One region of the Anaerobacillus sp. 63XJN7_4_ISO-PGPR-S23-413 genome, then DNA from elsewhere that is predicted to be linked to it. Evidence: a T-box and tRNA genes for the amino acid it is inferred to sense, from the RefSeq annotation. Region 1 holds a T-box; the other holds one or more tRNA genes.
What was found. The T-box of region 1 lies ahead of ileS (isoleucine--tRNA ligase). A T-box ahead of a tRNA ligase gene usually reads a tRNA of that ligase, here a tRNA-Ile.
Positions count from the first base shown of each region.

Region 2: it encodes a tRNA-Ile, which carries the amino acid that the T-box ahead of ileS (isoleucine--tRNA ligase) is inferred to sense. The anticodon was not compared.

Region 1 is NZ_CM149688.1:1,730,700-1,742,679, reverse strand. Features, by position in the region: gene AC0VYO_RS09465 (solute carrier family 23 protein) at 1-1,026, opposite strand, end outside; gene pyrR (bifunctional pyr operon transcriptional regulator/uracil phosphoribosyltransferase PyrR) at 1,190-1,732, opposite strand; gene AC0VYO_RS09455 (RluA family pseudouridine synthase) at 1,925-2,839, opposite strand; gene lspA (signal peptidase II) at 2,839-3,300, opposite strand; gene ileS (isoleucine--tRNA ligase) at 3,435-6,191, opposite strand; T-box leader at 6,301-6,510, opposite strand; gene AC0VYO_RS09440 (DivIVA domain-containing protein) at 6,585-7,097, opposite strand; gene AC0VYO_RS09435 (YlmH family RNA-binding protein) at 7,189-7,962, opposite strand; gene AC0VYO_RS09430 (YggT family protein) at 7,962-8,225, opposite strand; gene AC0VYO_RS09425 (cell division protein SepF) at 8,245-8,679, opposite strand; gene AC0VYO_RS09420 (YggS family pyridoxal phosphate-dependent enzyme) at 8,707-9,384, opposite strand; gene pgeF (peptidoglycan editing factor PgeF) at 9,392-10,219, opposite strand; gene AC0VYO_RS09410 (YlmC/YmxH family sporulation protein) at 10,313-10,582, opposite strand; gene sigG (RNA polymerase sporulation sigma factor SigG) at 10,653-11,432, opposite strand; gene sigE (RNA polymerase sporulation sigma factor SigE) at 11,516-11,980, opposite strand, start outside.
Region 2 is NZ_CM149688.1:2,734,770-2,746,749, forward strand. Features, by position in the region: gene pstB (phosphate ABC transporter ATP-binding protein PstB) at 1-254, opposite strand, end outside; gene pstA (phosphate ABC transporter permease PstA) at 296-1,174, opposite strand; gene pstC (phosphate ABC transporter permease subunit PstC) at 1,174-2,106, opposite strand; gene AC0VYO_RS14495 (PstS family phosphate ABC transporter substrate-binding protein) at 2,186-3,145, opposite strand; gene AC0VYO_RS14500 (peptidoglycan D,D-transpeptidase FtsI family protein) at 3,435-5,456, opposite strand; gene AC0VYO_RS14505 (MFS transporter) at 5,569-6,813, opposite strand; gene AC0VYO_RS14510 (hypothetical protein) at 6,915-7,205, shown strand; gene AC0VYO_RS14515 (superoxide dismutase) at 7,254-7,865, opposite strand; tRNA gene AC0VYO_RS14520 (tRNA-Phe) at 8,136-8,211, opposite strand; tRNA gene AC0VYO_RS14525 (tRNA-Met) at 8,432-8,508, opposite strand; tRNA gene AC0VYO_RS14530 (tRNA-Ser) at 8,565-8,657, opposite strand; tRNA gene AC0VYO_RS14535 (tRNA-Ile) at 8,668-8,744, opposite strand; tRNA gene AC0VYO_RS14540 (tRNA-His) at 8,757-8,832, opposite strand; tRNA gene AC0VYO_RS14545 (tRNA-Met) at 8,855-8,931, opposite strand; tRNA gene AC0VYO_RS14550 (tRNA-Asn) at 8,935-9,009, opposite strand; gene AC0VYO_RS14555 (DUF456 domain-containing protein) at 9,144-9,626, opposite strand; gene AC0VYO_RS14560 (Na/Pi cotransporter family protein) at 9,728-11,356, opposite strand; gene AC0VYO_RS14565 (DUF1189 domain-containing protein) at 11,594-11,980, shown strand, end outside.

The DNA of each region.
Region 1 (11,980 bases):
GCCCATGACAGCTGTTGGAATCGTTGAGATAAGAGCTGTTACTTTTCCAATGAAGCCGAACATAAGGGCAAGGACAGCAGCCCCTCCGATGACGAATACGCTGAATACTCGTGTTATCGCAAGCACACCGATGTTTTCCCCATATGTCGTATTCGGCGGTCCACCAAGGCAAGATGCGATCATTGTGGCTACTCCGTCTCCAAGAATGGAACGATGGAGACCTGGAGTTTTCAAGAAATTCTTGCCGGCAACTTTACTTAAAACCATCTGATCGCCAATGTGCTCTGCAATCGTGACAACTGCAATTGGTACCATGATGAATAAGATTTCCCATGAGAAGACATCAACCGGGTTGTAATCCGCAAACGGGATGATGAAATCCGGCATTTGAAAGAATGAAGCTTCTTTAATTGGAGTAAGGTCAACAATACCCATGAAGTAAGCAAATGTGTATCCAGATACAATGCCGATTAAAATCGGAATCAGGCTGAAAAATCCTCTTAAAAACATGGAAGCGAGAATGGTAATCCCTAGCGTAACAAGCGCGACAGTAAAGTGCGTGCCGCTATAGGCTTCCGTAGCAGGGTTATTCATCGCCATGTCAATCGCCGTTCCTGCAAGACCTAGTCCGATGACCATGATCACGGGGCCAACTACGATCGGTGGAAGAAGTTTTAACAGCCAGTTTAACCCAAGCGCTCGAATCCCAATTGCGACAAGACCGTAGACAATCCCGGCAAAAAAGCTTCCGATCATGGCTCCCTCAGGTCCGTGTAAAGAGACGGCTGAAATGATTGGTGCAATAAAGGCGAATGACGACCCCAGGTATGCTGGGATGCGACCTTTCGTTATGGCAAGATAAGCTAGCGTCCCAAGTCCACTTGAGACAAGGGCGACCGCCGGATCAAGTCCGACGAGAAATGGAACTAATATCGTTGCGCCAAACATGGCGAATAAATGCTGTAAGCTTAATGTGAGCCAGCTTGAAGGTTTGGGTACCTCTCGAATTCCTAATACTTTTTTCATGATGTATTCCTCCTTGGTTGTGCGTGTCCCGGCCATCGTTTTTCTTAACCCTAAGGTATAAAAAAACTCCTTGCATGGCCGCAAGGAGGTACACGCGTGTCCTTAAACGGAACGCGTCTCCTCCCTTGGCCGTCTCTCTGGACGGATTTAAAGGGAGCACGATTTATGATTGTGATAAGCTAACTTGGTCAAAGTCATCTACTTCTGTAAGAGCAACTTCAATGATTTCTTCTTTTGCTGTTGGTACGTTCTTCCCTACATAATCGGGACGAATTGGTAATTCTCTGTGTCCACGATCAACTAGCACCGCCAGTTGAATTTGTGATGGACGTCCAAGATCCATTAAGGCATCCATTGCAGCACGAACGGTTCTGCCTGTATAAAGGACATCGTCAATAAGTATCACTTTTTGATCTGTTACATCCTTTGAAATGCTTGTGCCTTTTATTAGGGGATCCTGATCTTCGTTTTTGTGAGTAAGGTCATCGCGATACATGGTGATATCAACTTCTCCTACTGAAATCGCTGATCCTTCAATTTGTTCGATTCGTTCAGCTAATCTCTCAGCTAAATAAATGCCTCTTGTTTTAATCCCAACAAGCATTGTATTATCAATGCCTTTATTACGCTCTAGGATTTCATGTGCAATTCGCGTAAGCGCTCTTCGAATCGCTTGATCATCGAGCAAAATGCGTTTGTTTTCCATGATGATCGCCCCTCTCTCTTTATCGGTCTGTGGCATTAAAAAACCCTTTTGCCATGAGGGCAAAAGGGTTTTGGGCATACAAATGTACCGATCGTACATAGCCGTTTTTCCTTTGCAGCCTCACGGGACTGTCTTTAAAGGGTATGCTATTGTCTATAAAGAGTATCGCAAAGATCTCTTCTTAAGTCAACCTTAATCTTGTCTAAGTCGCTTTAATAAACGTTCAATATCCTCTGGAATAGGAGCAGAGAATTCAAGCCACTCTTCTGTTACAGGGTGACTGAAGCCTAGAACACCGGCATGAAGAGCCTGACCATCAATCGGAAGCGACTTTCTTCTTGGGCCATATTTAGGATCACCTGCAACGGGATGATCGATATATTTCATATGAACTCGAATTTGATGCGTACGACCAGTTTCAAGCTTACACTCAACATAAGTAAACTGCTTATAACGTTCTAGAACATGAAAATGCGTAACCGCATCTCGGCTATTTTCATCCGTTACCGTCATCTTCTGACGATCTTGCTTATCTCGCCCGATTGGTGCATCAATTGTCCCCACGTCATGCTGGATGTTGCCATGAACGATGGCAGTATAACGTCGGTTAACGGTTTTAGCTTGAAGCTGCTTTACAAGTGATTCATGGGCTTTGTCGTTCTTTGCGACCATTAATAATCCTGAAGTATCTTTATCAATCCGATGGACGATACCAGGACGGACAACACCGTTAATACCGCTTAGATCGTTAACTTGATACATTAACCCATTAACAAGCGTTCCGCTAGCATGTCCTGGAGCTGGGTGAACAACCATTCCTCGTGGTTTGTTCACGACAAGAACATCCGCATCCTCGTAAACAATCTCAAGGTTCAGATTTTCTGCTACAATTTCTAATTCTTCAGGCTCAGGAACGGTTACTTCGATCTCATCGCCTGCTGTTGCTTTATAATTGCCTTTCACGTCTTCGCCGTTCACTTGAATATTTTTATCTTTAATCCAAGCTTGAACCTGGCTACGCGACCAGTCATTTTCATAAGAAGTAATGAGCTTATCGATTCGCTCACCTTTCTCTTCTTCTGCTACTTTAAATGTGAATTTTTCCATTAGTTTTCCCCTTTAGCCTGCTTACTTTCAAAAATGGTTCCGATAAAGATAAGAATAACACCTACAACAAGGGAGGCATCGGCAACGTTAAAGATCGGAAAATCATAAGAGAAGATAAATGTGTTCACAAAATCTACTACTTCTCCACGAAGGACTCGATCTATAAAGTTCCCTATTGCACCACCAAGTATGAGTGCTAGGGTGACGCTAACGAAACGGCTATGTTTATATTGTCTCATATAATAAATAACCGCTCCAATGACGAAAATGGTAATGATATAAAAGAAAATCATCTGTCCTTGAAGGATTCCGAAGGCGGCGCCCCGGTTTCGATGAGAAGTTAGATAAAGAAAATCATTGATTAATGTAATGTTTTCACCATATTCCATGTACTTCACAACAAGCCATTTCGTCCACTGATCTAGAACAATGATGCCTATGGCTATGAGATATTTCCACACGAGCGCTCCTCCGATCAAATGTTACTTCCTATGAAAGTTTAGCACAGCTTGCTTCAGCAGACAATCGAAACTGAGCTAACAACAAAGAAAAGACGCTTCGCATCGCAAAGCGTCTTTTCGATATATTTCATTAATTAGTAATGATTTTTAACTGTTTCAGCACAGCTAGCGCAAAGAGTTGGGTATTCGCTATTAGCGCCAACGTCTTTTTTCACTTGCCAGCAGCGCTCACACGTTTCTCCCTCAGCAGGTGAAACGGAGATCGCTAGTTCTTCATATACTTTCGCTTCTGCTGGTGCTTCAGCCTTCGTACCGGCCACTGTAGCACCTGATACGATAAAGAGCTTCTCAAGATTTGCTACGCCTTCAAGCAAATCCTTCGTACCATTATCAGCATAAATATGAAGCTGAGCGGTTAACGATTTACCAATTTTCTTCTCGTTACGCGCTTCTTCTAGTGCTTTTAGAACTTCGTCACGAAGCTCCATCACATGATCCCATTTTTCTTCAAGATCAGCTGTACCTTCAAAATTCTTCACTTCTGGCATATCGGAAAGCTGTACATACTCTTCCTTCTCACCAGGGACAAACTGCCATACTTCTTCAGCAGTGTGCGGAATGATAGGCGAAAGAAGTTTCGTAAGCGCAACAGCTGTCTGATAAAGAACCGTTTGGATCGCACGACGGTTCGGGTGATCTGCATGTTCAATATAAAGCGTGTCTTTCGCGATATCGAGATAGAACGAGCTCATTTCAATTGTAAAGAAGTTATGGATCGTATTATAAACCGTTAAGAACTGATACTCATCATAAGCTTTTTTCACTTTCGATACGAGATTATTTAGCTTCACAAGCATATACTGATCAAGTTCACCTAAATCCTTATACGCCACTTGATGCTCTGTTGGGTCAAATCCTTCAAGGTTCCCAAGCATAAAGCGGAACGTGTTGCGAATCTTTCGGTACACTTCAGCTACTTGTTTTAAAATATCATTCGATACGCGAACGTCAGCTTGATAATCCGCCGATGATACCCATAGACGAAGAATATCCGCACCCAATTGTTTCATAACATCATTCGGTACCATTGTATTTCCAAGTGACTTACTCATTTTCTTTCCTTCACCGTCAAGAATAAATCCATGACTGAGAACCGCTTTATAAGGTGCTTTCCCTGTTACGGCTACAGCTGTTGAAAGGGACGAGTTAAACCAGCCACGGTACTGATCAGAACCTTCTAGATACAAATCAGCAGGTCTTGCAAGGTCGCTTCTTTCTTCCAGAACAGCTTGGTGAGAAGAACCTGAGTCAAACCAAACATCCATGATATCCATTTCTTTGCGGAATTCACCGTTTGGACTATGCTCTGAAGTAAATCCTTCAGGTAGAAGTTCTTTTGCATCCCACTCAAACCAAATGTTTGATCCATGCTTACGGAACAATTCTGATACATGAGCAATTGTCTCATCTGTAATGATTGGCTCATTATTTTCGCCATAGAACACTGGGATTGGAACGCCCCATGCACGTTGACGAGAAATACACCAATCTTCACGATCCTTCACCATATTATGAAGGCGAATTTCACCCCATGATGGGAACCATTTCACATCTGCTACAGCTTGAAGAAGTTCAGGGCGGAACTCTTTGATCGACGCAAACCACTGCTCTGTTGCACGGAAAATGATTGGTTTCTTCGTACGCCAATCGTGTGGGTAAGAGTGAGTGAAGAATGTAAGCTTCACTAGCGCGCCAACTTCTTCAAGTTTTTCAGTAATTGGTTTATTTGCTTTGTCATAGAACATACCTTCAAAGCCAGGAGCTTCGTCAGTGAAAACACCTTTCTCATCTACAGGGCAAAGGATGTCTAGCTTATACTTTCTTCCGATCATATAGTCATCTTCACCGTGTCCCGGGGCTGTATGAACGCAACCTGTACCTGCGTCAAGCGTTACGTGGTCACCAAGGATCACAAGAGATTCACGATCGTAGATTGGATGCTGAGCCGTCACGTATTCAAGTTCGCTACCTTTTACGCGCTTCACTTCACTTACGTTGTTCCACTCAAATTCTTCTTTTAATTGATCAACAAGCTCTGTTGCTACAACATATTTCGTACCATCCGCTTCAATGACGCTGTATTCAAACTTCTCATTCAACGCAATGGCAAGGTTTGAAGGAATTGTCCACGGTGTTGTTGTCCAGATGATAAATTTCTCATCGCCATCAAGAACACCTTTTCCATCTTTTACATCAAACGCAACGTAAATCGATGCAGAGCGCTTATCTTGATACTCGATCTCAGCTTCTGCTAATGCTGATTCAGATGTCGGAGACCAATAAACGGTTTTTTTATCTTTATAAATATAACCGCGTTTTGCCATTTCTCCGAACACTTTAATTTGCTGTGCTTCATAGCCTTTATCAAGCGTAATATATGGATTATCCCAATCAGCACGAACTCCAAGTCGCTTGAATTGTTCACGCTGACGATCAACTTGTTTTAATGCGTATTCTTCACATTTCTTTCTAAATTCAGCAACCGTTAACTTCTTACGATCGACGCCTTTTTTCGTTAACGCCTGCTCGATTGGAAGTCCGTGCGTATCCCAACCAGGAACATATGGAGCATTAAAACCGTTCATTGATTTATATCGAACGATGATATCTTTTAAAACTTTGTTCTCTGCATGACCCATATGGATGTCACCATTGGCATATGGAGGGCCATCATGTAGGACGAATAGGGGGCGGTCCTTCGTTCTTTCCTGTACTTTTTCATAGAGATTAATGTTTGCCCATTCTTTTTGCATGTCGGGCTCTTTATTCGGTAAATTTCCTCTCATCGGAAATTTTGTTTTTGGCATTAAGAGCGTTTCTTTATAGCTCATGAGGTTTCCTCCTTCAACTTATAACGAGCAACAACCGTAACGATCTTCAGCCACTCGGGAGTTGTTTCTTCAAAGTGTGCTACAAAATAAAAAAACCTTCTCGTCCCCGAAAAGGGACGAGAAGGTTTTCCCGTGGTACCACCCAAATTAAGCTTTGCGCTCACTTTGCATTCGTAACGTGAATGATTCGCCGAGGCTTACTTATCGTTCAGCACGGGACTCAGGGGCGATCTTCTCTGATTGCTTAACACCGGCTCACACCATTCCCGGCTCGCTTTGTTAAGTAAGAATCAGATACTCTTCCCATCTTCGTCGATCGTTATTGCTATTAATAGAAGTATAGTGTAAATAAAAATAAGAAGTCAAGGAAATGACAAAAAATAAATGAGTGCTTTATGCTTTTTCTTCGATTTGCTCCTGTTGCTGATCTTCTTCCTCATCAAATCGAGCCACTAAGCCATCCCAGTCTTCATTATTTAGCATCTCTAGCTGGGCTTCAACTAGCATACGAAAACGCGTGCGATAAACCGCTGCTTGTTTTTTCAGCTCTTCATTATCCATGGAGATTTTACGCGCTTTAGCAAGCGAATCATTAATAATGCGGTCGGCATTTTTCTCAGCTTCTTTTACGATGAGCTGGGATTCTTTCTTAGCGTTTTGTCTCACTTCTTCCGCTGACTCTTGTGCTACTAGGATCGACTTATTTAACGTTTCTTCAAGGTTTGAGAAGTGCCCAAGTCGTTCTTCTAGAAGCTTCACTCTCTCATTCAATTCTTTCTTTTCTCTGATTACCGTTTCATAATCTTTGATTACCTGATCAAGAAACTCATTGACCTCATCTTCATCATAACCGCGGAATCCGCGTGTAAATTCTTTGTTATGAATATCTAATGGTGTTAAAGGCAATTCAGCCACCTCCGATTTACTCTCTTTTTTCATATACCCGGCTTACTCGTATTTCGACAATCATTTGGATATTCCTTCTATTTATGACAAACTATTTACGAATTTGATACGTAATTCGCCATTTATCCCGCTTTGTTTTGCCATCAACAGAAATAATCTTACTTCTACCTGAACCTCGTAACGATAAATAGTCTCCCTCTTTCACTTCAGCAGAAGGTTGACTGACGATCTTCCAATTTAATTTCGCTCGATCATGTTCAATCATCGGAGCAACCTTACCTCGTGATAGATTGTATACTTCAGCAAGTACCGTATCCAAACGAAGGCTTGTTACTGTGCCTGACTGCTCCTGCCAGGAAGCTTCTTCGACGCTTACGCTCGTTAATGGAATTTCGTTAGGAGATATGGACGCTTTCCCTGCATGTGTTAAATTCATTTTCACGAAATCAGCAATTTCCTTCGCTACGATTAAATGCGCAGCACTATCCTGCACAAGGATATCTCCAAACTTCTCACGCTTAATTCCAAGACCCATCATTGCCCCAAGCAAATCTGGATGAGTAAGTGATACGAATTTGGCTGGATATGTAATTTCAAAAGCGATTATCTCGAAATCTTCCGTTGTTGGTTCAAAGTAAGGAGGAACAAGAAGAGCCCTCTGACGCTCAGACCCTTCAACTCCACCCGAAAAAAACACGCCCACGTCAGAGTGATTTCCAATGATTTGCCTCACCATATCCTGTTCTCTTGGATCAAGAAAATCGGTTAACCTGGGAGCATACCTTTCTTGAACCTCATCCTGCCATTGTAAAACGCGATCGACAAATGTTCTTTCTTCTGGACGATAGTGTTCGTAAATAGACATTAGCCTATGAATCTAAAGACCGCAATAATTCCATATTGCACAAACTGAAGTGCGAAAATGGCTACGATCGGAGAAATATCAAGCATTCCACCGATTGGAGGAATAATCTTACGAAACGGAGCTAGATATGGTTCTGCTATAGAAGCAATCATTCGTCCAATAGAAGATTCTCTTGCATTTGGAATCCATGACATAAAGATGTAAATGATGAGGATCCACGTATAAATTTGTACTGCTGAAAGTAAGATTGAAACTATGTTCAAACTTTTCACCCTTTCTTAATTACTGGTCTTCGTAAATTTCATCTGTAATGTTACCTGAAATTTCAACATTGTCCGGTGTACATATAAACGTATCCGGACCGAGTTTCTGAATATCGCCACCAACAGCGTAGACTGTTCCACTTAGAAAATCGACAATGCGTCTCGCCTGATCTTGTGGAATACGTTGAAGATTCATCACAACAGACTTCCGATTTTTCACGTGATCAGCGATATCCTGAGCTTCAGCATACACTCTTGGTTCAACTAGCACAACTCTTGAGTTCTTATGAACGCTTTGAAGACTTACCACATTTTGTTTAGACTGCTTACGATTCGCTCGAGTTACTTCAGGCTCTTCTTCTTCCATATATGAATCTTGCTCCTGCTGCTCATCCAACTCTATCGTTTCATCATCAAGTTCAAAGAACTGCTTGAATTTCGTTTTGATACCCAATTCCCTGCACCTCCTGGAGAGCTTATTTTATTTTTCATTTCCGACAAGTGACGATCCAATGCGAACATATGTCGCGCCCTCTTCAACAGCAATTTCATAATCATTTGACATCCCCATTGAAAGCTCATTGCATGGAGCATGTGGGAGTGAAAGGCTTTGGACACGTTCTCCAAGCTCACGAAGTTTCTTGAAAACATCTCGAATTTCATTTGTATTATCTGTATGCGGAGCCATAGCCATTAATCCTACGACTTTAATAGATGAGAATTCATTAAGTGACTCAATAAAAGGTAGCGTCTCACCTGGCGATAATCCATGCTTAGATTCTTCACCAGACACGTTAACTTGCACAAAACAGTTTACTTCACCATCAGCTCTCTTTTGTATTTCTTTAGCTAGAGATATACGATCGAGGGAGTGAATATAATTTACAAATGGAAGAATGTCTTTTACTTTACGAGATTGTAGTGTGCCAATAAAGTGCCACGAAGGCAATGTGCCAATAGCTTCTACTTTCTTCAATAGCCCCTCATCACGACTTTCACCGAAGTGAGTAACGCCAGCTTCTAATGCTTCTTTTGTACGTTCGACGCTAACATATTTCGTCACCGCTACAACATGAATATGCTGAGGATCACGACATGACCGTTCTGCTGCTGCGTTAATTTTTCCTTTGATTGTTTCTAGACTTTCTCTTACATTCACGATAACGCTATACCTCCCCGAGTCCTATGTATGCCATCATTCTTCCTGTTTTTCCATTTTCATTTCGGTGAGAGAAAAACAGATTGCTACAGCTTGTACAATAGTCACTAACTGATAGTTGACTCGCCTTAATCCCTGACCGAAGGAGGAGCTCGCGATTCACGGCTTTTAAATCAAGCTGGTATTTCCCTGTTGCTTTTTCATCAAAAAACAGATCCTGATCTCCTACTAGCGCTTTAATGTGTTCGATAACGCCATCATCAACCTCGTAGCAACATTTCCCTATTGAAGGGCCGACTGCAGCATAAATATCGTCGGTTTGGATTCCATCATTGTTCCACGCACGAATCATCTCTCCTGCAATATTCTTCGTTGTTCCTTTCCAGCCTGCGTGGGCAATCCCCACTCTTTTAGCTGATGGCGCATAGAAATAGAGCGGTACGCAATCGGCATAAAGAGCGGTTAGAAGAACTTCGGGATCATCTGTATATAGCCCGTCCACTTTCGGAACGGCATCTTGATGATTCGTTGCTCCTCGTCCCTTATCCGCTGCTGTTACATTCGCAATGTCGGCGCCATGAATTTGCTCACCAACGATCCATCGATCAAGGGATTGTCCGATATCATAGGCAAGGGTTTCGCGATTTATTAGTACATCTCTCGCTCGATCTGGTACGTGGAATCCAAGATTCAAGCTAGAAAACGGAGTCTGGCTAACTCCGTTTCTACGGGTTGAAAAACCTGCTATCAGGTTATCGTTCCGTTCAGCTTGATCTGGAAATTTCAGTGCCAGTGATGTTTTATGTGTTGATGGTTGAAATGGTTCTTTTTCCACAGTTGCACCCCTTTATACCATGATACAGTTTATACCTTATTTTATCATAATATGTTGTGCCTAAGGGATATAGATTGTTAGATCTTTCTTTCCTTATGATTCTTTCTGAAACGATTCGCCATCAGCTGTATCATGATGTCTTACTAGAATGACATCTGACCCAATTTTCACTATGTTGCGCCATGGAATAACGACATCACTTTCTCGCGCAAACAATCCCATCATTTTACCTGCCCCTGGAATCACAATCGCTTCTATTTTTCCTGTCGTTAAATTAATTTCCAGATCAGCGATGTGACCAAGCTTACGTCCATTCGAGACATTCACAACATCTTTCACCTGAAATTCTGATATTTTTATCATCGCGCACCCACCTTTCATCTCATTATATGAAAAGAAGGCAAAAGAAAAGACCTGTTTCCCAGGTCTCGTTCTAACTTTGGATATTTTTATTCATTTGGTGTATCGCCGCTTTCTCGAGTCGGGACACCTGTGCCTGCGAAATTCCAATCTCATCTGCTACTTCCATTTGCGTTTTACCCTGGAAGAATCTCATTTGTAAGATCATGTTCTCTCGCTGATTTAATCTTGTCATGGCTTCCTTTAAAGCAATATCTTCAAGCCACTGGATGTCTTTCTGTTTATCATCACTGATTTGATCCATAACGAAAATGGGGTCGCCTCCATCATTATAAATAGGTTCAAATAATGAAACAGGATCCTGAATCGCATCAAGTGCAAAGACTACTTCTTCCTTCGTCACCCCAAGCTCTTTGGCAATTTCAGTCGGATTTGGTTCTTTGGAATTCTTCGTCATTAATTTATCTCTAATCTGGAGAGACTTATAAGCGATATCTCTTAAAGATCGTGACACTCTGATCGGATTATTGTCACGGAGATATCTTCTGATTTCACCGATGATCATCGGCACTGCATAAGTAGAGAATTTCACGTTTTGCCCTAAATCAAAGTTATCTATGGATTTCATCAGGCCAATGCAGCCCACCTGAAATAGATCATCCACGTATTCTCCTCGATTATTAAATCGCTGGATCACGCTTAGAACAAGTCTTAAATTACCATTCACTAGTTCTTCACGTGCCGAAATATCCCCTTCCTGCATCTGCTTAAAGAGTACTCTCATTTTTTCATTTTTAAGTACTGGAAGTTTGGATGTATCTACTCCACAAATCTCGACTTTGTTTCGTGTCAACTCATTCCCTCCTCATCGGAGATGCTGTCAAAGTAAAGTATCTCCGCGAGTGGGAATTTTATGCATCTATTATGCTAAGAAGCTCAGACCATTTTATTGAACTCTTTTCGAAGTCGTTTAATGATGCGCTTTTCGAGCCTTGAAATATATGATTGAGAAATGCCAAGTAAATCGGCAACATCTTTTTGCGTTTTCTCTTCTTCTCCAGCAAGACCAAACCTTAGCTCCATAATTTGTTTTTCTCTTGGATTAAGTGTTTCTAATGCCTTCACAAGTAATCTACGATCGACGCGAGCTTCTATCCCGCGCGTAATGATATCTTCATCTGTCCCTAGTACATCAGACAAAAGGAGCTCATTCCCATCCCAGTCCACATTAAGCGGCTCATCAAATGAAACTTCTGAGCGTATTTTATTATTCCGTCGAAGGAACATTAATATTTCATTCTCTATACACCTTGATGCATAGGTTGCAAGCTTGATTTTTTTCTCAGGATTAAATGTGTTTACTGCTTTGATGAGACCAATCGTACCAATACTAATTAAATC
Region 2 (11,980 bases), 1.0 Mb from region 1:
GACATTTTTACAATTGGCACCATTTCAACCATTCTATTAAGAGCTTTAATAAACGTGGATTTACCACAACCGGATGGCCCGATAATGGCTGTTACCTGTTTTTCTGGAATTTCGAATTTAATATCTTTTAGAGCCTGGTCTTTTCCGTACCATAAATTAAAATTTTGAATGCTATATACAGAATCTTTTTCTTTTATCTGTTCTTCTGACCGCGGAGCTTTTACGACTTTCTTTTCATCCATAACTGTTTTCATTTTCAAAATCCCCTTTACACATTGATGAGAGTTTTACGTAGCTACAGTCTTTTAGAAAACTTATTTCGAATTAAGACAGCAATTGAATTCATAATGAGCAACATCGCAAGAAGAACGATAATTCCAGCTGCCGCAACATCATGGAACTCTGTCTGAGGTCGACTTGTCCAGTTGAAAATTTGGATTGGCATAACGGTGAAGCCGGACAAGAAATTCTCAGGCAAGTAAGCTACAAACGTTAATGCACCAATCATAAGAAGTGGCGCTGTTTCACCGATTGCGCGTGATAGCGCAAGAATTCCTCCTGTTAAAATCCCAGGGATCGCAGCTGGTAATACAACCTTTTTGATTGTTTGCCATTTCGTAGCACCCATCGCATAAGAAGCCTCTCGAAGCTCTTTTGGAACCGAACGTACAGCTTCTTGAGCAGCAACAACGATTATTGGCAAAATTAATAAACTCATCGTTAAACCACCGGCTAGAACACTGCGCCCCATTTCCAACATCCGAACAAATACAGTTAGACCAAGTAAACCAAAAACGATCGAGGGCACACCTGCTAAGTTTGAAATATTTATTTGAATAAACGTTGTAAACTTATTTTTCTTTGCATATTCTTCAAGATAAATCGCGGTTCCAACTCCAATTGTAAGTGCCACTGGAGCTATCACTGCCATCATCCATAAAGTACCGAAAAATGCTGCTTTAATCCCTGCTTTTTCAGGGAAACGAGACGCGAAATTTTGAAAGAACTCAAGATTTAAGTAACCAATTCCTTGAGTGAATATCCGATATAACAAGATAACAAGCACTACGAGTGCTAGCATTGTTGCTCCAAAGAAAATTCCTTTAAGAATCTTATTTTGTGCCAGTCTGGTTTGCATTTTACTTTTTACTTTTGCCTGATCTACTAATTGCATTAGTATTCCTCCCTGAATCTACGAGAAATATATTGCGCGATAAGGTTCATGATAAGTGTGAAAAGGAAGAGCGTCATCCCAACAGCATAAATGCTGTAGTAAATTGTTGTTCCATAACCAGCATCCCCTAGACTTACCTGCACAATATAAGATGTCATTGTCTGTATAGACTCCGTTACATCTAGAGTAAGTTTTGGTGTTGCACCACCTGCGACTGTTACGATCATTGTTTCACCGATTGCTCTTGAAATCGCAAGTACAAAAGATGCAATAATTCCTGATAATGCTGCTGGTAGAACTACTTTCACAGCAACCTCAAATCGTGTAGCGCCAAGTCCGAGTGCACCTTCTCGAATTGCGTTCGGTACAGAGCTCATCGCATCCTCTGAGAGAGATGCAACCATAGGAATAATCATAATCCCTACAACGATACCGGGGCTTAACGCGTTGAAAATAGGAAGACTCGGAATAATATTTTGTAGAACTGGTGTAACAAAAGTTAAAGCAAAGAAACCATATACAATCGTAGGAATACCTGCTAATACTTCCAGAATCGGCTTAATGATTCTTCTAACGCTATCACTTGCATATTCACTCAAATAAATGGCTGCTGCTAAACCTAACGGAATGGCAACGAGCATGGCGATCCCGGTAATCATTAATGTTCCAGAAATCAGTGGCCAGATTCCATAATCAGGGTTGTCTCCAAAAAACGGGTACCAATCTTTATTCGTAAAGAATTCAATAATTGAAACACGGTTGAAAAACGTAATTGTTTCTACAATCAATGTAAAAACAATACCAAGCGTTGTTAATACAGAGATAATTGCACATAAAAGCAATAAGCCCGGTACAAGTTTCTCCATAAACTTCGCTCGTGATTGATTTTTCTCTTTTTTGTCTTTAATCATCTGACGAACAGAGCTTTGCATTTATTACTCCCCCTCACAAAGAGCAAAACAGGATAAAGTGAGGAGCCGTAACTCCTCACCAATCTGTTTCATTTTATTCTTACTTACCAGCGATTTCTTCTAGTTTGTTCATGTCTTCTGTATACTTTTCTTCTGGAAGAGCTACATATCCAACTGCTTCTGCCATTTCACCAGCGTTTTCTAGTGCATATTTAGTGAAATCATATACTGCAGGATTTTCTTCTACTGCAGAGTGCTTCACATAAGTGTATAGCGGGCGAGACAGTGGCTCATATGTTCCATCTTGAATTGTTTCTGCATTTGGTTCTACAGCTTCACCGTCACCATTAACGATTGGAACAATGTTAAGGCTATCTTTGTTTTCAAGGTAGTAAGCATAACCGAAGAATGCCATACCGTTTTTAGAGCCAGTTACACCATTTACAAGTACATTGTCATCTTCAGAAAGTGTTGCTTCTTTCACCATTTGCTCATCTTCTAGTACTACTTCATTAAAGTAGTCATACGTTCCAGAATCTGTACCAGGGCTAAATAATTCGATTTTTTCTTCAGGCCATTCAGGGTTAACGTCGCTCCACATCGTTGCTTCGCCTAACCAGATTTTCTTTAAGTCGTCAATTGTAAGCTGATCTACCCAATCATTCTCAGAGTTAACAACGATAGAAAGACCGTCTTTTGCAATTTCAAATTCTGTGAAGTCAATACCAGCTTCTTCAAGTGCAGCTGTTTCTTCTTCCTTGATTGGACGAGAAGCGTTACTCATGTCTGTTTCACCAGCAGAGAATTTCTCAAATCCACCACCAGAACCTGAAACACCTACACTAACTTTTACATCAGGTTGTACAGAAGCGTATTCTTCAGCAACTGCTTCCATAATCGGGAATACTGTAGAAGATCCGTCCATTAGAACTTCGCCAGATACTTCTTCACCAGAAGCTTCTCCGCCGCTGTTTGTGTTACCAGAATTATTTCCGCAAGCTGCTGCGAAAATCATTACCATCGACATAACTACCATAAGCATAATGCCCTTGAACTTCATGTAATTTCCCCCTAAATGGATGTTTGTACTTTGTGACCAACCAGGTTGTTTGTGTATTGGCCTCTCAATCACAATTCTTAGAATACAGGCTAGATATTAATGTCGTATAAACCGAATGTAAAGAGATTGTAAATGCGTGTCGGAAAACGTTTTAATTAGTCTTTTTGGGGCATACCTTACTTTTGCAATGCATTCAGCCTATCACTTCACCTCAATCTGACAGATATTATTCATTAATTTGTCCTTAAACAATAAAAAAAACCGCTTTTCAGCGGTTTTTCATGAAATGCTATTCTGTTTCTTTTTTGTTAGCCTCAATAGGTTTCTTCGCTTCATCTTTTAAATCAAAATAAGCATCTAGAACGCGTCCACCTATTTTTTTATTAACATATCCTGAAGAAGAATCATTTACTTCTGGAACTACTACAGAAAAGGCTACTTCGGGATTATCATAAGGTGCATAGCCAACAAGGGTCAAATTATATCCATCTCCGATTTGCGCTGTTCCAGTCTTCCCAGCAGCTTGATAATCATCACTTTGGAAATAAGGATAATGTGTACCTGCGGTTCCATTTGCCGTATTCATAACCATCCACATCCCCTTTTGGACATGTGTCACTTCTTCTTCACTCATTTTAATTTTGTTTAACACCTCTGGAGTGTTTTGGAAAAGAATAGTATTTGATAGACCATCTTTTTCAGAAGGTTCATGAACTTCTTTTAATATGTGTGGCTCAATACGATAGCCGCCATTTGCGATTGTAGAGGTATACTGAGCCATTTGCATTGGTGTATACGTATCATACTGTCCAATTGCAAAATCGAGAATTTTACCAAATTCATTCACACCTCCGTTTAATCCTGCACTTTCACCAGGGAGATCAACCCCGGTTTTAACGCCTAGACCAAACTGAGAGAATGACTCTTTTAGCTCATCGTAAGCTGAAGGGTCATAACTACTACTTTCGTACGGAGCATAGTCATAGTCAGCCATCTTCATCGCGATTTTCCACATATATACGTTTGAAGATCTTTGTAAAGCAACTAGGTCTGATATAGGCCCCATTGCATTAGCCGTATATGAAGATTTTTTACCTTCGTCCTTAAAGTATAAAACTTCATCCACAAGCGTCGTATTCGGGTTAATAACACCATACTGATAACCTGTTAAAACAGTTGCTCCTTTAACAGTCGATCCCATTGCGTAGGAGTCACCGATCACTCCAAACGTTCGGTCTTTAAACTCTCCGTTGCTATATTCCTTACCAGCAAGAGAAAGAATTTCACCTGTTTTGGGATCCATCATGACTACATAGCCTCGTGTTGCCCCATATTGTCTTGCATCACGAAGCTCTTCATCGAGAATTTTCTCGACTTCCTTTTGAAGATCGATGTCTAATGAGAGGACCAAATCGTTTCCTCTTTGTCCTTCAATTACTTTCGGTTCACCAATTGGCTCTCCTGATTTGTCGGTCACGTAGGTTTGCTTTTCTTTTTGACCTTTTAAGTACTCTTCATATTCTTTCTCGAGATAGCTAATCCCCACTTTGTCATTTCTTTCGTAATCTCTCAAACCATAATAATCTAACTCATCTTTAGGGATTGGTCCGACCCTTCCGAAAATTGTTTGAAGAGTATTTCCATAAGGATATTCTCGAGTTGCGTCTGCTTGAATTTCTATTCCAGGTAGTGAACCAAGGTTTTCACTTACTTTAGCTATTTCATCTTCAGTTAAACCAATCTTAATTGTTTGAGATGATAAAGCGTACCCAGTATCCATCGCCCTTTTGATAGCAGCTACCTCAAGCTCTTGTGGATCGTTCTTAATCTCTTCTAAATCATCATCATTAATCCGTTCAATTTGGAGTTGATAAGCTTCACTCGACTCAAGTTCTTCCCACTCTTTTTCCGTTAGCTTTGCCTTCGCTTTTTCCGGATTCGTTACAATCCAATAATCTTTAAGATCTCGATCAATGACATCATCTGTATCTTTTTCAATATACCCAGCTAATTTCTGAGCTAATTCAAGCCTCTCAGCTTGCTTAGTATTCTGCGTTCGGATATATGTAAGCGCAAATTCAGGGTTATTATCAACCAGAACTCGCCCATAACGGTCATACATTTTCCCACGAGGTGCTGTTGATTCTGCTGTAACATTCTCAGTTTGCTCAGAAACACGCTCGTATTCTTCACCGTTTACAATCTGTATAACGCCCAGTCGAAGAATTAATGTAGAAAACAAAAGGAATACAGATAAAAATAATATATTTAGCCTTAAAGGCACATGATTTTTCTTTTTCTTCGTGTTCACGATAGACTCCCTTCCCTTAAACAAATATAGACACCTGTTCCAGACAGGTGTCTCTGCTCTCTCTTCTACTTACTATACTTAGTGATATAAAAAAAGTAAAGGGTCTAATGAGCTATTGTACGGTGTCAGGAGAAGGGTTTGGGGGATGGGGAGCTTGAAGTTTTCTTACAAATAAGTAAATAAACGAATGGCCAGCACCAACAATTAATAATAAAATCGGAATGCTCGTTTCATCGTCGAATAACGCTACTGTTATTAAGAATAAAAGAACGGAAACAATTCGTCCTAAGTTTAAGTACACCTCTCGAACGACAATGTACTCAATCCGCATTTCAGCTGCATTCCAAGCCTTACCGATCACATCGTACGTAAGCGAAATGTAGGGGACAAGTAAAAGTGGATAAGCAAGAGAAATACAAACACCATACATTAACAACCGGGCAAACGTTAGGTCGGATACAAGTAAAAAAACCGAAGCGTAAAGAATAAGTCCGCCATATAAAATAGCCTTCTTACGATATCGCGGTTTAATCAATCTCGTCGCCAAATAATAGGCTAAAAACGATACTCCTGAATTAACAAGTCCAAAAGTACCAATTGCAAGCTCACTTTCCGTCGTAATAAAAACTAGGACAACGATAATGAAAATAAAGGTACCTTCTCTTATACCTTGAAAAAAATGCGCGTGTAAAATGTTAAGCCAATCTGTATTCGCTTTTCTTTCTTGAAAAACACGTGTAAATGAAAAAGTCCCTTTGGCAGAACGACGTTCGAGAAAGAAACTTAAGATTACAGCTGCGAAAAACAAAGCAAGTGAGACGGCAAATATTACTTTGTACCCCGTGAATGCTTCTAGACTTGAAATAATAACACCAGCAAATATTGGCCCAATCATCCCAGCGAAAGATGTAAGTAAACCAAGGAATCCATTAAAGAAATCCCTTGTGTCCGGTTCTGTAATTTCGAATGTTAGCACATTAAATGCAAGCCAATAAAAGCCAAACCCTATTCCGAGTAAAGCGCCCAGTAAGATAAGCAAATGACTAGCGTTCTGACCAAGAAAAAGCACTGTTATATAGAAAAGAGCGAGAAAAATCACTCCAATCCGCAATACAATAACTCTATCCATTTTTTTAGCCCATCTACCTGCGAGAATAAAGGTAAGCGGCTGACTTATAACCGCAGCAAGGTTGTATATACCTATATCCGCAAAATCACCAGACTGCTTCCACAAGTAAACATTTACGAACGTATTTGAGAGCGCAATACTCAGCGCGTATAAACCACCGATTGTAAGTAATAACAACAAATCTTTTGTTACCTCTATCTCACCAATCATATGTTTTATAACTTTCATAACAAACTCCCCTTTTTTCATCCACCCTTATTTTGACTTAAATTCTGTTCGTTATGCGGATGAAACAAAAAGGATAAACTGTTTTTGAAAGGGGACTGGGTATGTATTACTTTCTATATCGGACAGACTACATTACTGAAGACAGTCAAATCCAACTACTTCAAAGCGTTCAACATCTTATAGGAGATGATGAACACTCGTTCTTTATTAATAGGATGAGGCACTATCTTCAAATCCAATATCGAAATGATCTCATCTCTTTAACCATCACAGATCATCAAGTTCTGATTTGTACACCTCATGATTTTGAAACTGGCTGTGATTTTACAGATTTTATAATAAATTTCATGCTACACCATTTAGGAACAATTTATACCTTAATCGAACCATAATAGAAAAACCCCCAACATAAATGTCGGGGGTTTTGAAAGCTTGGTAAATTATTTAGCTGCTTCGTAACGCTTTGCAACTTCATCCCAGTTAACTACATTCCAGAATGCAGCGATATAATCAGGACGTTTGTTTTGATACTTAAGATAATAAGCATGCTCCCAAACATCTAGCCCAAGAATTGGTGTAACACCTTCCATTACTGGAGTATCTTGGTTTGGAGTGCTTGTTACTTCAAGTTCTCCACCTTTTACTACTAGCCAAGCCCAACCTGAGCCAAAACGACCAGCTGCAGCATTAGCAAATTCTTCTTTGAAGCTTTCAAAGCTACCAAATTTCTTTTTAAGTGCTTCGCTTAGATCACCTGATGGTTCGCCGCCACCGTTAGGGCTTAGCAATTGCCAGAAAAGTGAGTGGTTAGCGTGCCCGCCACCATTGTTTCGAACAGCAGTGCGAATGCCTTCAGGAAGTGCGTCAAGGTTGCCAAGAAGATCTTCAAGGCTCTTAGATGCATGCTCCTCATGACCTTCTAGTGCACCATTTAATTTTGTTACATATGCGTTATGGTGCTTGTCGTGGTGGATCTTCATTGTTTCTTCGTCGATGTGTGGTTCTAGTGCATTGTAGTCGTAAGGTAGTTCTGGTAGTTCAAATTTAGCCATTGTGAATCTCCTCCTTAAATATAGTATGTAACTTGCTGTTAGGGTAGCGTTAGCCACCACTTGAACATGATGTCGTCACAAGTTTACACTAGCAGAATTGTCATGCGTTTTCAAATAATAAACCTTTGAATTTCCGCAACACAGATAAAGTTTCCCCTCAGTATATGGAATTAAACATCTTAAAGAAAAAAATCGGGAATTAACAGCGTAATAACATACATAAAACATAAAAAAACTCGTCATTAATTGACGAGTGGGATCTTTATTGAGTGGTGGCTCCGGACGGAATCGAACCGCCGACACGAGGATTTTCAGTCCTCTGCTCTACCGACTGAGCTACAGAGCCAAATCATGTTATCAGTATTAATTTTAATTAGTATGTAGTTTGCATTTACATTAAAAGTAATTTGGCCTTGCTATGAGCTTAGGTAGCCCCTAGGGCACTCCGATCAAATTCTAACAAAGAAGTATGTTCGACGTAGTAAGAATTTCATTTTGGTTGCACCAATGGCACTCCAATTAAATTCTGACGAAGAAGTATGTTCGACGTAGTAAGAATTTCATTTTGGTTGCGGGGGCAGGATTTGAACCTGCGACCTTTGGGTTATGAGCCCAACGAGCTACCGAACTGCTCCACCCCGCGATGATGTAAAAGAACTTAATTTGCATCCATTTTTTAGAAAGCTAACTTTTAGAAAATGGAGGAGGAAGAGGGATTCGAACCCCCGCGGGCGACTAAGCCCCTGTCGGTTTTCAAGACCGATCCCTTCAGCCAGACTTGGGTATTCCTCCGATATGCATTTGGTGGACCCTGCAGGACTCGAACCTGCGACCGGACGGTTATGAGCCGTCAGCTCTAACCAGCTGAGCTAAGGGTCCTTATGTAATAAGTGGGGCGGCTGATGGGAATTGAACCCACGAATGCCGGAATCACAATCCGGTGCGTTAACCACTTCGCCACAACCGCCATGTTGTATCGTTGAAATATATGGTAGCGGCGGAGGGGATCGAACCCCCGACCTCACGGGTATGAACCGTACGCTCTAGCCAGCTGAGCTACACCGCCATATGGCTCCACAGGTAGGATTCGAACCTACGACCGATCGGTTAACAGCCGATAGCTCTACCACTGAGCTACTGTGGAATATTTCTTAACGACAAGAACTAATATATCATATGGATAAAGAAAGCGTCAATAAGTTTTTCATATTTAATTGAATTAATCTTAATTTCAATTATGAAAATACTATATCACGCTTTCATTTTGTCATCAAGAACTTATAGGACATACACTAGGAACACAACCACCATAATCGTTTGGAGTAATCCTTTCATAACAGCTCCACCAAGAAAACCAAGCAATGAACCTACACCTACTTGAACAGATTCTTTAAAAGCTTTTCGATGAATAACTAGTTCAGCTAAGATAGCCCCGATAAATGGTCCAAGGATGATCCCTGCAAACGGAATGACAAATGGGCCAACAAGTAAACCAATTGTACTCCCCCATATCGCCGCCTTTGACCCTCCATACTTCTTCACGCCAAATAAATTACTAGCATAGTCCGCAACAAATAATAGCATCGTCAGCAGAACTTCAACAATCCAAAAGGAAATAGTCATTGAACTAAAATCAAAAAACACCCCATACAGGATAAACCCAACATAAATAAATAGTACGGCTGGAATAATTGGATAAATCAATCCCACAAATGCAATGATGAATGACGCAATGATCAGGCACCATAATAGAATATCCACGCTTTTAACCTCCCTTCAACTTGACTCTATTTTAGCGGAGATGTCACTTTTCTTCTATATAATGATAAAAAGAAGCAGAGGCATCCCTCTGCTTCCCACATTTATTCTTCTCCAATGACGGCTTCTGCAATATTCACCGCATGGTCACCAATACGCTCAAGGTTACTGATGATATCAACAAAAACAATTCCAGCACTTCCAGTACATTCACCCTCATTTAGACGAAGGATATGCTGCTTACGAAGCGTTCTTTCCATTTTGTCGATCTTATCTTCTAGCTTAACAACTTCCTGCGCCTTAGCTACATCCCATTTATCAAGTGCATCAAAGGCTTCATTGAGTGCAGAAAGAGTCAGATTAAACATTTCATCAAGGTCTTTCATAGCAACGTCAGTCATCTTCACTTTATTGCTTATTTGATAATCAACCAACTCAACAATATTCTCCATATGATCGCCAATACGCTCGATATCACGAACTGAGTCCATTAGCATACCGTGTCGTGTCGACTCATCTCCAGACAGAGAAGTTGCTGATAATTGGATAAGGTAATCTGTAATTTTATTATCCAGGTTGTTAATAGCTTCTTCATACTGAGCGGTTTTTTCAGCGCTCTTCTGACTCTTAGATGTTAAATAATTTGATGCTTCTTTAACACCCTTATAAGCAAATCCGCTCATTCGAATCACTTCTTCTTTAGCTTGTCCTAATGCAACAGATGGAGAGCGTTCGATAAATACTGGATCAAGGTGTTTTGGCTTATATTCAATCGTTGCATCATCACCAGGAATAATTTTTGTAACGAGATAGGCAAGTCCGGCAATGAATGGGAACTGGATAACAGTATTTGTAATGTTAAAGATCCCGTGTCCGAATGCAATCGTCATTTCCGGTGTTAAGTTTAATGCATCTCTTAAGTATTCAATAAACGGCGTATAGGCGAATAAGAATATTAGGAAAAGCGCCGTTCCAATTAAATTGAAAATAACGTGAGTCAGTGCTGTACGTCTAGCGGCAACGGATGCACCGATAGAAGCAAGAACTGCGGTAATCGTTGTACCGATATTATCTCCAAACAGAACTGGTAATGCAGCTTGAATATCCATTGCGTTCTGTGAATAAAGACCTTGCAATACACCAATTGTCGCACTGGAACTTTGTACAATGACAGTAAATACTGTACCGATCACAACGCCTAACAGTGGGTTCGAGCTCATGCTTACTGTTAATTCTTGGAAAGCCTCAAGGCTACGAAGTGGTTTCATTCCCGTACTCATTAATTCAAGTCCAAAGAACAACGCACCAAATCCGAAGACGATTTGACCAGCGTAGTTAATTTTCTTGTTTTTAAAGAAGAAAATTAACAAAGAACCGATGGCTATAATTGGAAGTGCGTAATCTTTAATAGGAAAACCAATAATAAATGCTGTAACAGTTGTACCAATGTTCGCACCCATTACAACGCCAATTGCTTGCTTCAGAGTCATAAATCCTGCGTTAACAAGACCGACTGTTAAAACCGTTGTTCCTGAACTACTTTGTATGAGAATAGTTACAATGACCCCAGCGAGCACACCCATAAACGGGTTAGTCGTAAAACGATCGAGAATGTCTCTTAATCGATCACCTGCTGATCGTTGAAGGCCGTCTCCCATATACTTTAGTCCAAACAGGAAAATACCAAGACCTCCCACAAACTGAAAGATCATCTCCTGAACGTTGAGTTCCATCATTTCAACCCCTTGCACTTATGTTTTATTTTTTTCGACAATACTCAACAAAGTCCCTTGTCTATTATCTACATCGCTCCCCCCTTTGTAAAGAGTTAATATAGATTTGTAAAGATATTATGCTGAAAACAAATTTATTTCAATAAAGTTTCACCAAGAATACTGTTCCCTTCTCTCTATATAAGATAAACTGATTGGGTGGAGAAACGCTCCACATTTAGAAAGGAGATTATTAATTTGAACGTTTTTAAACAACTTTACTACAGCTTATTTTCCCCTAAGATGATGGCCAGATTCCGTTTTCAAAAGCTAGGCAAGCCAATATTGTACGTGTTTTTACTTATGTTCCTTTCTTCTGTGCCAGTAGGAATTATGACGGCTCTATCCTTTACAAACGCTTATGAGGATCTCAAAACACATATGTCAGATCTACCAGAATTCACTTTAGAGGACGGATCTTTAACAAGTGAACAGTCTGAACCGCTTATTCGACAAAATGATGAAAATACTTTTATTTTTGATGCGACAGACCAGACAAAGCCTGATGATGTTGATCAATATGATTCCGTTATCGCATTCCTAAAAGATCGTGTAATCGTTGTAGATAGCGGTGCTAGACAGGAG